2 regions of the Cellulomonas sp. GbtcB1 genome follow, and region 2 is predicted to be linked to the other one. Evidence: riboswitches for the same ligand, from Rfam matches in the RefSeq annotation. Region 2 holds a riboswitch; the other holds the start of a gene.
The links. Region 2 has a riboswitch for thiamine pyrophosphate ahead of KVT14_RS00320 (Ykof family thiamine-binding protein). Riboswitches for the same ligand answer to the same signal wherever they lie in the genome.

Region 1 (7,029 bases), on a different contig from region 2:
AGGGCCGGGTGCGCACCCGGGAGGAGATCGCCGCCGAGGAGGCCGAGCGGATCCGCGCCGAGGAGGAGGCCGAGGAGGCCCGCCGCGCGCGCCGGGCCCGGGAGGCCGAGGGGGCCGCGACCGACGCGCCGCGTCCCGCGTCGGACCCGGAGGAGGTCCGCGCCGAGCACGCCGCGCACGGCGACGAGGCCCACCGCGCCGAGGTCGTGGCCGAGGAGGACCGGCGCGAGCACGGCGACGAGCCGCACGTGGACGAGCACGGGCCGGGCGAGCACGGCGACGGGACCGACGGCGGCGACCTGGCGGCGGAGGACACCGCCGCGGACGAGGACGCCGCCGCCCGCGGCACGCGCGACGAGGGGAGCGACCGATGAGCTGGGACTGGGACGTGGTCGCCGACGTCGTGGCCTCGATCTGCCTGATCGGCGGGGCGCTGCTCGCGCTCGCCGCCGGCGTGGGCGTCCTGCGGTTCCCCGACCTGCTCTCCCGGATGCACGCGGGGACGAAGCCGCAGGTCCTCGGGCTGATCCTGGTGCTGATCGGGCTGTCGCTCCGGCTGCGCTCCGGCGGGGCGGTGTGGGCGCTGGTGCTGGTGGCCCTCTTCCAGATGCTGACCGCGCCGGTGGCGGCGCACCTCGTCGGCCGCGCGGGCTACCGCACCGGCAAGGTGCGCCGGGACCTGCTCGTCGTCGACGAGCTCACCGAGGCGCAGGACCAGGCCACGCAGCGCGGCACGCCGCCCGAGGACGCGCCGGGCTCGGGCGACCGGGGCTGACGGCAGCGCGTCAGCGGCGGAACAGGCCCGCCCAGAGGAAGTCCGCGCCGAACGCGTCGCCCGCGTCGACGGCCGGGCGCATCCGGCGCAGCTCGACCTCGTCGAGCCAGCCGAACGCGCGGCGCAGGTCGTCGGCGGCGTAGGCCAGCCCGCCGCCCAGGCCGCCCTCCCGGTACAGGTCGACGTCGTCGGCCCCGGTGCCGCCGCGCTCGTCGTGGCCGTCGTCGCCCGCCGCGAAGCACGCGATCCCGAACCGGCCCCCGGGGCGGACCGTGCGCTCCAGCAGCGCGCGGTACGACACCCGGCGGTGCGGCGGCAGGTGGTGGAAGCAGCCGGAGTCGTAGACGAGGTCGTAGGGCTCGGCGGGCGGCTGCCAGGCGAAGATGTCCGCGCGCTCGAACCCGACGTCCACCCCGGCCTCGGCGGCGCGCTCCCGGCCCCACGCGACCGCCGTCGCCGACAGGTCCAGCGCGTCGACGGCGCAGCCCTGCTGCGCGAGCCAGACGGCGTTCCGGCCGGGGCCGCAGCCGAGCTCGAGCACGCGCGTGCCGGGTCCCAGCGGCAGCCGGCCGTCGGCGGCCCAGGCGACGAGGCTCTCGTCCGGCGCCCAGCGGAAGAACGGCACGGGGCGGTCGCGGTCGGCGTAGAACCGGTCCCAGAAGTCGGCGCCGCCCCAGTCCGTCCACCGGTCGGCGCGCTCGGCGAACAGCAGGTCCATCAGGGCCAGGACGTCGTCGACGGTGTGCACGGAGCGGCCGACGCCGACGGCGGGCCGGGAGGAGGGCTGCGCGGGAGTCTGAGGCACGGCTGACCTGCACCTTCGTCGGTGGACGGGGTGCTCAGGCTAGGCCGCGCCGGGGCCCCGCGGGCGGGACCTCCGGCCGTCGACGGGCGGGCGGTCAGGCCTTCGGAAGGCGGCGGTTCTTGTCGACGCGCTCGACGAACTTCTTCGTGCCGCGGGTCGCGAACACCCGCGCCACCGTGACGGCGGCAGCGGTGATGGCGGCGGCCGCGACGACCTCGGCGATGCGCGGGTCGTCGTCGTCCTCGGGCTTCGGCGGCTTGTGCCCGGACGCCGCCTTCCACGCCGCGTCCACCGCCTTGCCGGCGATCCAGGCGACGGCGCCCGCGACCACCAGACCGGTGATCTTCGCGAACGTGGACTGGGTCTCTTCGTCGGCCACGGGACCTCCTGCGTCGGGACGGCTGTGCTCCGCCCCACGCTAGCGCCGCCGGTGCCGCGCCGCAGGTCAGCAGGTGCCGGGCCGGGGGCGCGCCGTGCCGGTGTAGGGTCGGCCCCGAACGACAGGGGAGCGTCCCGGGCCGTGCGTGACACCGCGGCCCGACCGACGCTGAGAGTGCGGACGGAATCCGCAGACCCTCGCACCTGATCCGGTTAGCACCGGCGTAGGGAGTCGGGATCTCAGTCGCCCCGTGCCGTCGTGCTCCCCGGGGCGCGGCGACGCGGTGCGGCCCCCTCGGTGCACATCGAGGAGGAACCACCATGGCGCGCACGCGCGCACGCCGCCGGGCACCCCGGCGGACCACCACGGCCGGCCTGGCCGCCGCCGCCGGCGTCCTGGCGCTGACGGCCTGCTCCGTCACGGGGTCGGGCTCGGGCTCCGAGGCGGCGTCCGGCTCCGGGACCGACGGGTCGGGCGGCACCGTCACGCTGGTCACGCACGACTCGTTCCACGTGAGCGACGGCCTGCTGGAGCAGTTCGAGGCCGAGACCGGGCTGACCGTGAAGCAGGTCGCGCCCGGCGACGGCGGGGCGCTGGTCAACCAGCTGATCCTGACCAAGGACGCCCCGCTCGGCGACGTGGTCTACGGCATCGACAACACCTTCGCGTCGCGGGCGATCGACGAGGGCGTGCTGGAGCCGTACGAGTCGCAGGCGCCCGCGGCGGCCGACGCCGAGCAGTACGCGCCCGACGCCTCGCACTCGCTCACCGCCGTCGACATGGGCGACGTCTGCCTGAACGTCGACCACGCCTGGTTCACCGAGCGGGGGATCGCGGAGCCGACGTCGCTGGAGGACCTCACGGACCCGCAGTACAAGGACCTGACGGTCGTCACCAACGCGGCGACCAGCAGCCCGGGCCTGGCCTTCCTGCTGGCGACCGTCGGCGCGTTCGGCGAGGACGGCTGGCAGCAGTACTGGACGGACCTGACGGCCAACGGGCTGAAGGTCGCCGAAGGCTGGTCCGACGCCTACTACACGGACTTCTCCGGCGGCGGGGGCGGCGGCCCGCGGCCCATCGCGCTCTCCTACGCGTCGAGCCCGCCCGAGACGATCCCGGAGGGCGGCGGCGAGCCGACCACCGGCGCGCTGCTCGACACCTGCTTCCGCCAGGTCGAGTACGCGGGCGTGCTGGCCGGCGCGCAGAACCCCGAGGGCGCGCAGCAGCTGGTCGACTGGCTGCTGTCCGACGCGGTCCAGGCCGACATCCCCGGGTCCATGTACATGTACCCGGTGAGCACGGCCGTCGACCTGCCGGAGGCGTGGGCGCAGTGGGCGCCGCTGTCGGACGCGCCGTACGAGGTGCCGCTCGACGACGTCGCGGAGAACCGCGACACCTGGGTCCGCGAGTGGACCGACCTGGTCGTCGGTTGAGACGCGGCTGACCCGATGAGCACGGCGACGCGGACGCCCCCGACCGGCACGGGCCGGCCGGGGGTGCCCGCGCGCCCGGGGCCGGCCGGCGCCGTGGCGGGGCGCCCGCCGCTCCGCGCGCCGTCCCGGGGCTGGGCGCTCGGCCGTGCCGGGGCGTGGGCGCTCGCCGCCGCCGTGCCGCTCGTCTTCCTCGGCACGTTCTTCGCCTGGCCCGTGCTGTCGCTGGTCGGCCGGGGGTTCCTGCCCGACGGCGCGCTGGACCTCTCCGGGTTCGCGGACGTGTTCTCCCGGCCGCGCACCTGGCGGATCGTCGGGCTGACGCTGGCCCAGGGCGCGATCGGCACGGTGCTGTCCGTGCTGCTCGGCGTCCCCGGCGCGTACGTGCTGTACCGGTGCCGGTTCCGCGGGGTTGGCGCGCTGCGGGCGTTCGTGACGGTGCCGTTCGTGCTGCCGACCGTGGTGGTCGGCGTCGCGTTCCGCGCGCTGCTCCGGGAGAACGGCCTGCTGGGCTTCCTGCACCTCGACGGCACGTTCGCCGCGATCGTCGCGGCGCTGGTGTTCTTCAACTACGCCGTCGTGGTGCGGACGGTCGGCGGGCTCTGGCAGCGGCTCGACCCGCGCCCCGAGCAGGCCGCACGGTCGCTCGGGGCGTCGCCGGCGCGGGCGTTCTGGACGGTGACCCTGCCGGCGCTGACGCCCGCGATCGTCTCGGCGGCGTCGTTGGTCTTCCTGTTCTGCGCGACCGCGTTCGGCACGGTGCTGGTGCTCGGCGGGATGCGGTACGGCACCGTCGAGACCGAGATCTGGATCCAGACCACGCAGTTCCTCGACCTGCGGGCCGCCGCGGTGCTGTCGGTGGTGCAGGTGGTCGTGGTGGTCGCGGCGCTGGCGGTCGCCGGGCGGGCGCGGGCGCGGCGCGAGCGGGCGCTGTCCCTGGTGGCGCCGGGGTCGTCCGGCGCGGGGCCGAACCGCCCGCACGCGGTGCCCGCGGCCGTGACCGGGGTCGTCCTGGTGCTGCTGGCGCTGCCGCTCGGCGCGCTGCTGCTCGGGTCGCTGCGCACGGGCGACGGGTGGGGGCTGGACCACTACCGGGCGCTCGGCACCACCGGCGGCCGGAACGCGCTGACCGTGACCGTGTGGGAGGCGCTGGGCAACTCGCTGCGGATCGCCGTCGACGCGACGCTGCTGGCCCTGCTGGTCGGCTGCCTTCTCGCGCTCGTGGTGTCGCGGCGGCCCCGGGCCCGGGCGGCGCGCCGCGCGGTCGGCGTGCTGGACGGGACGTTCATGCTGCCGCTCGGGGTGTCCGCGGTGACCGTCGGGTTCGGTGCGCTGCTCACGCTCGGGCACCCGTTCGGCATCCAGACGGACCTGCGGAGCAGCGGCATCCTGGTGCCGGTCGTGCAGGCCGTGGTGGCCGTCCCGCTCGTGGTGCGGACCGTGCTGCCGGTGCTCCGGGCGATCGACCCGCGGCTGCGCGAGGCCGCGGGCACGCTCGGCGCGGGGCCGGGCCGCGTCCTGCTGGGGGTCGACGGCGCGCTCGCCGCCCGGTCGATCGGGCTGGCCGTCGGGTTCGCGTTCGCGGTGTCGCTGGGGGAGTTCGGCGCGACGTCGTTCCTCGCCCGGCCCGACCTGCCGACGCTGCCGGTGGTGATCTTCCGGCTCATCGGGCAGCCGGGTGCGGACAACTACGGGATGGCCCTCGCGGCGAGCGTGGTGCTCGCGGTGCTGACGGCCGGGGTGATGGCGCTCGCGGAGCGGTTCCGCGGGCCGGCGGGAGGAGAGCTGTGACGGGGACGGGGTCCGGTGCGGGTGCGGCGGGTCGCGGGCTGGCCGTGCGCGACCTGGTGGTGCGCTACCCCGGCGCGGGCCGGGGCGCCCCGGCGGTGACGGCCGTCGACGGGGTCGCGCTCGACGTCCCCGTCGGCGAGGTGCTCGCGCTGCTCGGCCCGTCGGGCTGCGGCAAGTCGTCGCTGCTGCGGGCCGTCGCCGGCCTGGAGCCGCCGACCGCCGGAGCCGTGGCCTGGGACGGCGTCGACCTGGCCGCGGTGCCGGTGCACCGGCGCGGGTTCGGGCTGGTGTTCCAGGACGGCCAGCTGTTCCCGCACCGGGACGTCGCGGGCAACGTGGCCTACGGGCTGCGCGGCCTGCCGCGGGCGGACCGGGCCGCGCGGGTCGCGGAGCTGCTGGACCTCGTCGGCCTCCCCGGCTACGACCGGCGCCCCGTCGCCACGCTGTCCGGCGGCGAGCGGCAGCGGGTGGCGCTCGCCCGGTCGCTCGCGCCCCGGCCCCGGCTGCTGCTGCTCGACGAGCCGCTGTCCGCGCTCGACCGGTCGCTGCGCGAGCGGCTGGCCGACGACCTGCGCCGGGCGCTCGTCGCCACCGGCACGACCGCGCTGTTCGTCACGCACGACCAGGACGAGGCGGCCACCGTCGCCGACCGGGTCGCGGTGATGTCGGCGGGGCGGCTGCTGCAGGTGGCCGCTCCGGAGACGCTGTGGCGGCGGCCCGCGTCGCGGGAGGTGGCGGAGTTCCTGGGGTACCGCACGTTCCTGGCCGCGGGCGACCCGGCGGGCGACGGCGCGGCGCTCGCGGTGGCCGCCGGCGGCTGGCGGGTGCTCGGTCCAGCCGACCCCGAGCCCGGGTCGGCGACCCCGGTGCGCGCGGCCGTCGTCGCGGAGCGCCGGACCCGGCGCGGTCGGGCGGAGGTCGTCGCGGTGCTCGAGCCCGAGGACGCCCGGGTCACCGCGGCGCTGCCCGCGGGCGGTGCCGGGGCGCCGGAGCCGGGGGACCGGGTCCGGGTCGCGGCCGAGGAGGGCGCGGTCGCGGTCGTCGGCGGCTGATCCGGGGTCGGCCTCTGCCGGACACGCCGACGGCGTGTCCGGCACAACCTTCCACTGTCGAGCGGGGGGGCGGGCGCTCCCGCCCACCGCCGCGCGGGTCAGGGCTCGAGGTGCGCGGCGAGCTGTGCGAGCGACGAGAGGATCCCCTCGGCGTGGTCCCGGGCGCGGACGCCGGGCGGCACGTCCCGCGCGACCACCTCGACCTCGGTCCCGTCCTCGGCGGGGCGCAGCCGCCACTCCATCCGCATCGTCCCGCGGAAAGCCGGGTCGTCGGAGGCGAACTCGACCTCCTGGACGACCCGCTCGCCCGGGACGACCTCGACGACGCGGACCTCGGACACGTCGGAGTCCGCGGTGGTCTTCCCCGGGGACCCGGACGTGTCGGCGTAGGTGAGCACCAGCCGGTAGGACCCGCCCGTGCGCATGTCGAACCGGTCGAACCGGCCCCGCATCCCCGCCGGCGGCAACCAGGCCAGCAGCGCGTCCCGGTCGGTCAGGGCCGCGAAGGCCTCCGCGGTGCTCACGTGCACGAGGAGGCTCGCGCGATCGGTCCGGCCCACGCCCGCACGCTAGCCGACGAGCGCCGGCCCGTGGACGGTCACCCCAGCCGGAGCTGCCACTCGCCGGCGCCGCCGGCCGGCCGGAAGCCCAGCGCGACGTTGATCGCGAGCATGTGCGCGTTCTCCTCGGCGTTCCAGGTGCCGACCCGGCGCGCGCCGGGCTGCACCTCGGCCAGCCGGGCGAGGTTCGCCGTCTTGACCAGCATCCCGAGCCGGCGCCCGCGGTGGTCGCGGAGC
Region 2 (7,029 bases):
GCCCGGCCGGCTCATCGCGTTGACCAGCAGCACCCCCGCGCCGAACGTCCAGAACGGCACCTGGGCGAGCAGCAGCCGCCGACCGCCCACCCCGGCGCCCCACCGGGCCGCTGCGAGCCCGAGCAGGTACAGAGCCGCGAGCGCGGCCGGGTCGAGCAGGGCGAGGGTCGCGAGCGACACCGCGACGACCAGCAGCAGCTTGACGGTCGGGTTCCGGGCACCGAGCGCCGTCACGGGACCGGCACCCCCGCCGGGTCGGGCACGGCGGCCGGGTCGGGCGCGCCGGCCGGGTCAGGCGCGCCGGCCGGGTCAGGCGCGCCGACCGGGTCGGGCGCGCCGACCGCGACCAGGGCGCGGGCGTCCAGCGCGGCGAGCGCGTCGCGCAGCCGGCCCGCGTCGGCGACCACCTCCGCGAGCCGTCGCAGGAGCCGCGACGGCCGCAGCCGAGCCGCGGCGAGCAGGCGCGGCTCGCGCAGCAGCGCGAGCGGGTCCACGTCCGCGACCAGCCCGCCCTCGGCGACGACCAGCACCCGGTCCGCGACCGACGCCACCGCCCGCAGGTCGTGGCAGGTGAGCAGCACGGCCCGGCCCGCGCGGGCCTCGTCCGCGAGCGCCCGCAGCACGGCCGCGGTCCCGTGCCGGTCGAGCCCGAACGTCGGTTCGTCCGCCAGCAGGACCGGGCGGTCGTGGACGAGCATCGCGGCCAGGCTCAGCCGGCGCTGCTCGCCGCCGGACAGCCGGTGCGGGTCCCGGTCGGCGAGCGCGGCGAGGCCGAAGCGCGCGAGCGCGGCGGCCACCCGGTCGTCCGTCGCGGCGCCCGGCGGCAGCCCGACGGCGACCTCCGCCGCCACCGTGCGCCCCGCGAGCTGGTGCTCGGGGTTCTGCACGACCAGCCCGGGGCGCGCGCCCTCGACGACGCCCGCGAGTGGGGGCAGCACGCCCGCGAGGGTGGCGACGAGCGTGGACTTGCCCGAGCCGTTGGCCCCGACGACCGCCACGACCTCGCCGGCGTGCAGCCGGAGGTCGACGTCGCGGAGCACGGGCTGCGCGGCGGGCCGGCGGCGCGCCGCCCGACCCGGGGGCCGCCGGCCGACCGCCAGACCCCGAGCGGCGAGCAGCACCTCCCCCTGTCCGGCGGCCGAGGCGCGCGACGGCGGCGCCCCGGCGGCCAGCGCCGGCAGCCGGTAGAACGCCCCCGACTCCCCCACCGCCCCGCCGAGCGCCACCGCGAGCTCCACGTCCTCGGGCAGCCAGCACCCGCGCGCGAGCAGCTCGCGCCCCGCGTCCCGGGCCACCTCGGCCGCGGGGCCGTCGTGGGTGACCCGGCCGTCGGCGGACAGCACCACCCACCGGCCCGGCAGCCCGGCGACGCCCGCGTCCCCGGCGAGCGCGTCCAGCCGGTGCTCGACCAGCACGCACGCCGCGCCGGTCGACGCCCGGGCCGCGTCCAGCGCCGCCCGCACCGCCGCGACGCCGTCGGCGTCCAGCATGGACGTCGGCTCGTCGAGCAGCAGGAGCCGGGGCCGGGTCACCACCGCGGCGGCGAGCGCGACCCGCTGCAGCTCGCCGCCGGAGAGCGCGTCGGTGCGCCGGCCCGCCAGGTGCGCGGCGCCCGCGGCACCGAGCGCCGCCGCCACCGCCGGCCCGATCGCCGCGAGCGGCGTCCCGAGGTTCTCCAGGGGGAAGGCGACCTCGTCCGCCACGTCCGCCAGGCAGACCCCGGTCTCGGGGTCCTGCGCGAGCACCCCGACGACGTCCGCGAGCGCCGCGACGCCGTGCTCCGCGGCGGGGCGGCCCGCGACCGCGACCCGCCCCGAGACCCGGGCGGGCACCGCGTGCGGGACGGCGCCGTGCAGGCACCGCAGCAGAGTCGACTTCCCGGCGCCGGACGGGCCGAGCACGAGCACCTGCTCCCCCGGCGCCAGCCGCAGGTCGACGGGGCCCACGCCCGCGCCGCCGTCCAGCACCGCCTCGAGCCCGGCGACGTCGAGCACGGCACCCGGACCGGCCGGGGGATCAGTCGCCGGACCGCTCCCCCGGCCTGCCGCCGGCTCAGCCACGCCGCGCCACGGGCTCGCGCGCGGCGGCCGCCGCGCGACCGATCGCGAACCCGTCCAGCACCCCGGTGCGGCCCAGGGCGTCCACGATCACCTTGGCCAGCAGCCCGCCGAGGACGACGCCCGACGCGGCCTGCAGCACGAGCCGCAGGACGAGCACGTCCTGCCCGTACCAGCCGAACCGGAACGCCGACCACCCGAACACCAGCGTCGCGCCGAGCAGCCCCGAGACCGCGAACCGGGCCCAGCCGAACCGCCGGTACCGCCCGAGCGCGAACGGGATCTCGCTGCCGAGGCCCTGGAGCAGCGCGGCGACGACCAGCAGCGGCCCGACCGGCGACCCGAGGAACACCACCTCGACCACGGAGGCCAGCACCTCGGCGAGCACCCCGACGCCGGGCCGCCGGACGATCGCGATCGCGATCGGCGCCACCAGCAGCCAGCCGCCGAGCAGCACGTGCTGCGCGAGGTCGCCCGCGGGTCCCATCAGCACCGCCAGGCCGTTCCAGGCCTGGACGAGCGCCCAGTAGAGGAACCCGAACACCACGCCGAGGACGACCATGAGCACGATGTCCTTCAGCGCGAGCGGCTCGCGCCGCCGCCCGCCCGGGACGGGCTCAGCCACGGGACCGGGTCGGACTGTTGAGCGAGAAGGTGACGTGGCTGGTGACGTGCTGGACGCTGCGGCCGACCCGCGCCCACGCGCCGACGACGGTCTCCACGAGCGCGCCCACGTCGCCCTCCAGCCGCGTGACGAAGTGCTCCGAGCCGCGGAAGGTCCCGTTGTCCCGCGCCAGGGCGATCGCCGCCTCGATGTCGCGCATGTGGTCGGGCTCGACGCCGGCCCGGACGTCGTCGGCGAGCGGGTAGAGCGCCCACTCGGCCGCACCGGACCGGCCGGTGCGCCGGCCCGGCGGGAGCGCGACCGCGCGCGGACCCGCGCCCCCGGGCAGCGCGCACCGCACCTCGCCGGGGCAGCCGCGGGACAGGTGCAGCGTCACCGCCGCGTGCTCGCCGGTGGCGGCCACCGCGTCGACGAGGTCCGTCAGGTACCGGAGCAGGTCCGCCTCGGTGCCGCCGAGGTAGGTGCTCACGTCGCCGGTCTGCACGACCAGGCCGTCCGTGGCCACGGAGCCGAGCACGCCGAGGATCGTCTCGGCGTACCGGTCGGACATCACCGCGACGGTGACGCGGGCACCGACCCCGAACCGGAGCGGGTCGGCCACCAGGTCGGCGGCCTCCGCGGGCCGGACGGGCGTCGACGGCGGTGTCGGGATCATGCGTCCTCCTGTGCTGGTCGGATCAGCACGGGAGGACGGCGGACGGGTGCCCGGCATCCTGCGAGATGTCGCTCCCTGCGCTGGCATGATCCAGATCAGGTTCTACGGTCGGAGTTCGAGTACTCCCTCTCAGCCCGGCTCACCGGACTCCCGTGCTCACCCGCACGCTAGCAGCCCCGGGACGCCCGGGCGGCGTCCTAGGCTGACCCCGTGAGCCGGTCCAAGAACGCGCCGTCCGGGACGCCCGCGCTGGTCGCGCTGGCCGCCGCCGGGGTCCCGCACACCGCGCACGCGTACGACCACGACCCCCGCAGCACGGTCGGCTACGGCCTGGAGGCCGCCGAGGTGCTCGGCATCGACCCCGAGCAGGTCTACAAGACCCTGATGGCGTCGGTGGACGGGACGCTCACCGTCGCGGTGGTGCCCGTCGCCGGGAAGCTCGACCTCAAGACGCTGGCCCACGCGGTCGGCGGCAAGAAGGCCGTGATGGCCGACCCCGCCGCCGCGGAGCGCGCCACCGGGTACGTGGTCGGCGGCATCTCCCCGCTCGGGCAGAAGACCGCGCACCCGACCGTCGTCGACGAGACCGTCCAGCTGTTCGACACGGTGTTCGTGTCCGGCGGCCGCCGGGGCCTCGACGTCGAGCTGGCCCCGGACGACCTGATCCGGCTCACCTCCGCCACGGTGGCGGACATCGCGCGCGGCTGACCGCCCGCGCGTCCGCCACCGGGCCGCCGCTACCGCGCGCTCCGCGCCAGCGTCCGCACCCCCACGAGCAGCCCGAGCGCCGCGGTCAGCACCGCCGCCACCGCGCCCCACGCGACCGTCGAGGACGCCAGGTCCCCGGCGAACAGCGCGCGCTCGGCGTCCACGACGTACCGGAGCGGGTTCACGTCCGCCGCGACCTGCATCCACCGCGGCCCGGTCTCCAGCGGCAGCAGCATCCCGGACAGGATGAGCAGCGGGAACAGCAGGGTCTGCTGCACGGCCCAGAACATCCAGTCCTGCTTCCGGACCGCGATCGCGAGCGCGTAGGACAGCGACCCGATCCCGACGCCGAACACCGCGAGCAGCACCAGCCCCATCAGCGCCCCGGCCGGGCTGAACGAGAACCCGAACGGCAGCATCACCGCCACGACGACGACCGACTGCGCGACGATCGGCACCATCTCCTTCCACGACCGGCCGACCAGCTGCGCCGACCGGGCCAGCGGGGTGACGAGCAGCCGCTCGTGGGCGCCGGTCTGCATCTCGAACAGCAGGTTCGCCCCGGTGGTCGACGTGCCGAACAGCGTCGTCATCACGAGGATCCCGGGCACGAACCAGGCCCAGACGTCCCCGCCGGGCAGCCCGTCGCCGACGGACCCGGCCAGCAGCGGCCCGAACAGGCCGAGGAACACGACGGGCTGGATCAGCCCGAACACGACGGAGAACGGGTCGCGCACGGTCGGCAGCAGCTCGCGGGTCATCACGAGCCAGGCGTCGCCCCACCAGGACCGGGTCGCCTCGCGGGCGGGCAGGGTCTCGGCGGGGAGGGTCGGAGCGGTCGTCGCGGTCATGCCGCCACCTCCACGGGGTCGGTCGAGCGCGCGGCCCCCTCCTCGCGGAGGCTGCGGCCGGTGAGGGTCAGGAAGACGTCGTCGAGCGTGGGCTGGTGGCCCTCGGCCCGGGCGACGGCGAGCCCGCGCGCGCCGGCGGCGGCGAGCACGGCGGGCAGGGCGGTGGGGGCGTCGGCGACGCGGGCGCGCACCTCGGTCCCGTCCACCTCGACGTCGCGCGCCCCGGGCGCCCGGGCGGCGACCTCCGCGAGCGCCGGCGCGTCCGCGGGGTCGGCGGCCGCCAGCACCAGCCGGTCCCCCGCGAGCGTGTGCTTGAGCGCCGCGGCGGTGTCGTCCGCGATCACCCGGCCCTCGTCCACGACGACGACCCGCTCGGCCATCTGGTCGGCCTCGTCGAGGTAGTGCGTGGTGAGCACCACGGTCATCGCGTGCCGCTCCCGCAGCCGGAGGATGTGCTCCCACAGGTTGGCGCGGTTGTGCGGGTCGAGCCCGGTGGACGGCTCGTCCAGGAACAGCAGCCGCGGGGCGTGCACGAGCCCGAGCGCGACGTCGAGCCGGCGGCGCTGCCCGCCGGACAGGTCGGACACCTTGCGGCGGGCGAGCGGCTCCAGGTCGAGCTGGTCCATGAGCTCGGCGGCCCGGCGGCGCGCGTCCCGGCGGTCGAGCCCGTAGATGGTGCCCTGCACGACGAGCTCGTCGGCGGCGCGCTGCGCGTGGCCCGCGCCGTTGCCCTGGCCGACGTAGCCGATCCGGCGGCGCACGTTGCCGGGCTCGCGTGCGACGTCTGCCCCCGCGACCTCGGCGGTGCCCGAGGTCGGTGCGATCAGCGTGGTGAGCATCCGGATGGTCGTGGTCTTGCCGGCCCCGTTCGGGCCCAGCACGGCGACGAGCTCCCCCGGCGCGATGTCGAGGTCCAGGCCGCGCACAGCGTGCACGGTCGGCCCCTTGCCCCCGGCGAAGTCCTTGGTCAGTCCCCTGGTGCGGATCATGGCGGGTTCCCCTCTGCTGGTCATGGCACCACCGTGGCGGAGGTAGCGGTCAGGTCCTGTCCGCTACCCGGAGCAGACTGGCCCCATGACCGCGATCCCCGACCTGGCCGACGCCCCCGCGACGCCGTCGTCGCGGCTGCTCGCCCTGCTCTCCCTGCTGCAGACCCGGCGCGACTGGCCCGGCGACGTGCTCGCGGGCCGCCTCGGCGTCAGCCCGCGGACGGTCCGCCGGGACGTCGACCGGCTCCGCGCCCTCGGCTACCCGGTGCACGCCACCAAGGGCCCCGACGGCGGGTACCGGCTCGCGGCCGGGACGGCGATGCCGCCGCTGATGCTCGACGACGAGCAGGTGGTCGCCCTCACCGTGGCCCTGCAGACCGCGACCACGGGCGTCGACGGGCTCGACGAGGCCGCGGCCCGCGCGCTCGCGACCCTGCGCCAGGTGCTGCCCGCGCGGCTGCGGACCCGGGTCGAGGGGCTCGACCTCACCGCCGTGCGCCGGCCGCCCGACCCCGCCGAGGAGCACGTGGACACCGAGCGGCTGATGGCGGTGGGGGCCGCGATCCGGGCGCGGGAGGTGCTGCGGTTCGACTACGCGGCACCCGCGGCCGACGGGAGCGGGACCCGCGACGCCCCCGACGGACCGCCGCGCCGGGTCGAGCCGCACCACCTGGCCACCCGCGGCCGCCGCTGGTACCTCGTCGCCTGGGACCTGGACCGCCGCGACTGGCGGACGTTCCGGGTCGACCGGCTGCACCCGCGCACCCCGACCGGGCCGCGGTTCGAGCGCCGGGACCTGCCCGCCGCGGACGTGGCGGCGTACCTGCAGCAGCAGTTCGCCGGGGTGACCCAGCCGTGCCGCGGCGAGGCGGTGCTCGACGCGCCGGCGTCGCTGGTGGCGCGCTGGGCGGGGCCGGCGGACGTGGTCGAGCCGCTCGACGCCGAGCGGTGCCGGGTCGTCGCCGGGTCGTGGTCCTGGGTCGGGCTGGCGGCGTGGCTGGGGATGTTCGACGTGCCCCTGCGCGTCGTCGGGCCGCCGGAGCTGCGGGACGCGGCGCGGGAGCTCGCGCGGCGGTACGCGGCGGGGGCGGACGCGCCGGCGCCGGACCCGGCCTGACCGCCGGCCGCCCGCCGGTCGCCGGCG

Region 1: linked by a shared signal. The riboswitch ahead of KVT14_RS12030 (thiamine ABC transporter substrate binding subunit) and the one ahead of KVT14_RS00320 (Ykof family thiamine-binding protein) in region 2 are both predicted to bind thiamine pyrophosphate.

The regions. Positions count from the first base shown of each region.
Region 1 is NZ_JAGXJG010000030.1:16,317-23,345, reverse strand. It holds gene KVT14_RS22435 (monovalent cation/H+ antiporter complex subunit F) at 1-374, shown strand, start outside; gene mnhG (monovalent cation/H(+) antiporter subunit G) at 371-775, shown strand; gene KVT14_RS12040 (class I SAM-dependent methyltransferase) at 786-1,580, opposite strand; gene KVT14_RS12035 (DUF4235 domain-containing protein) at 1,675-1,959, opposite strand; TPP riboswitch at 2,073-2,206, shown strand; gene KVT14_RS12030 (thiamine ABC transporter substrate binding subunit) at 2,280-3,392, shown strand; gene KVT14_RS12025 (iron ABC transporter permease) at 3,408-5,180, shown strand; gene KVT14_RS12020 (ABC transporter ATP-binding protein) at 5,177-6,232, shown strand; gene KVT14_RS12015 (SRPBCC domain-containing protein) at 6,331-6,792, opposite strand; gene KVT14_RS12010 (GNAT family N-acetyltransferase) at 6,831-7,029, opposite strand, start outside.
Region 2 is NZ_JAGXJG010000001.1:60,383-67,411, forward strand. It holds gene KVT14_RS00305 (energy-coupling factor transporter transmembrane protein EcfT) at 1-234, opposite strand, end outside; gene KVT14_RS00310 (ABC transporter ATP-binding protein) at 231-1,994, opposite strand; gene KVT14_RS00315 (ECF transporter S component) at 2,053-2,682, opposite strand; gene KVT14_RS00320 (Ykof family thiamine-binding protein) at 2,675-3,337, opposite strand; TPP riboswitch at 3,393-3,501, opposite strand; gene ybaK (Cys-tRNA(Pro) deacylase) at 3,548-4,045, shown strand; gene KVT14_RS00330 (ABC transporter permease) at 4,075-4,896, opposite strand; gene KVT14_RS00335 (ABC transporter ATP-binding protein) at 4,893-5,885, opposite strand; gene KVT14_RS00340 (YafY family protein) at 5,971-7,002, shown strand.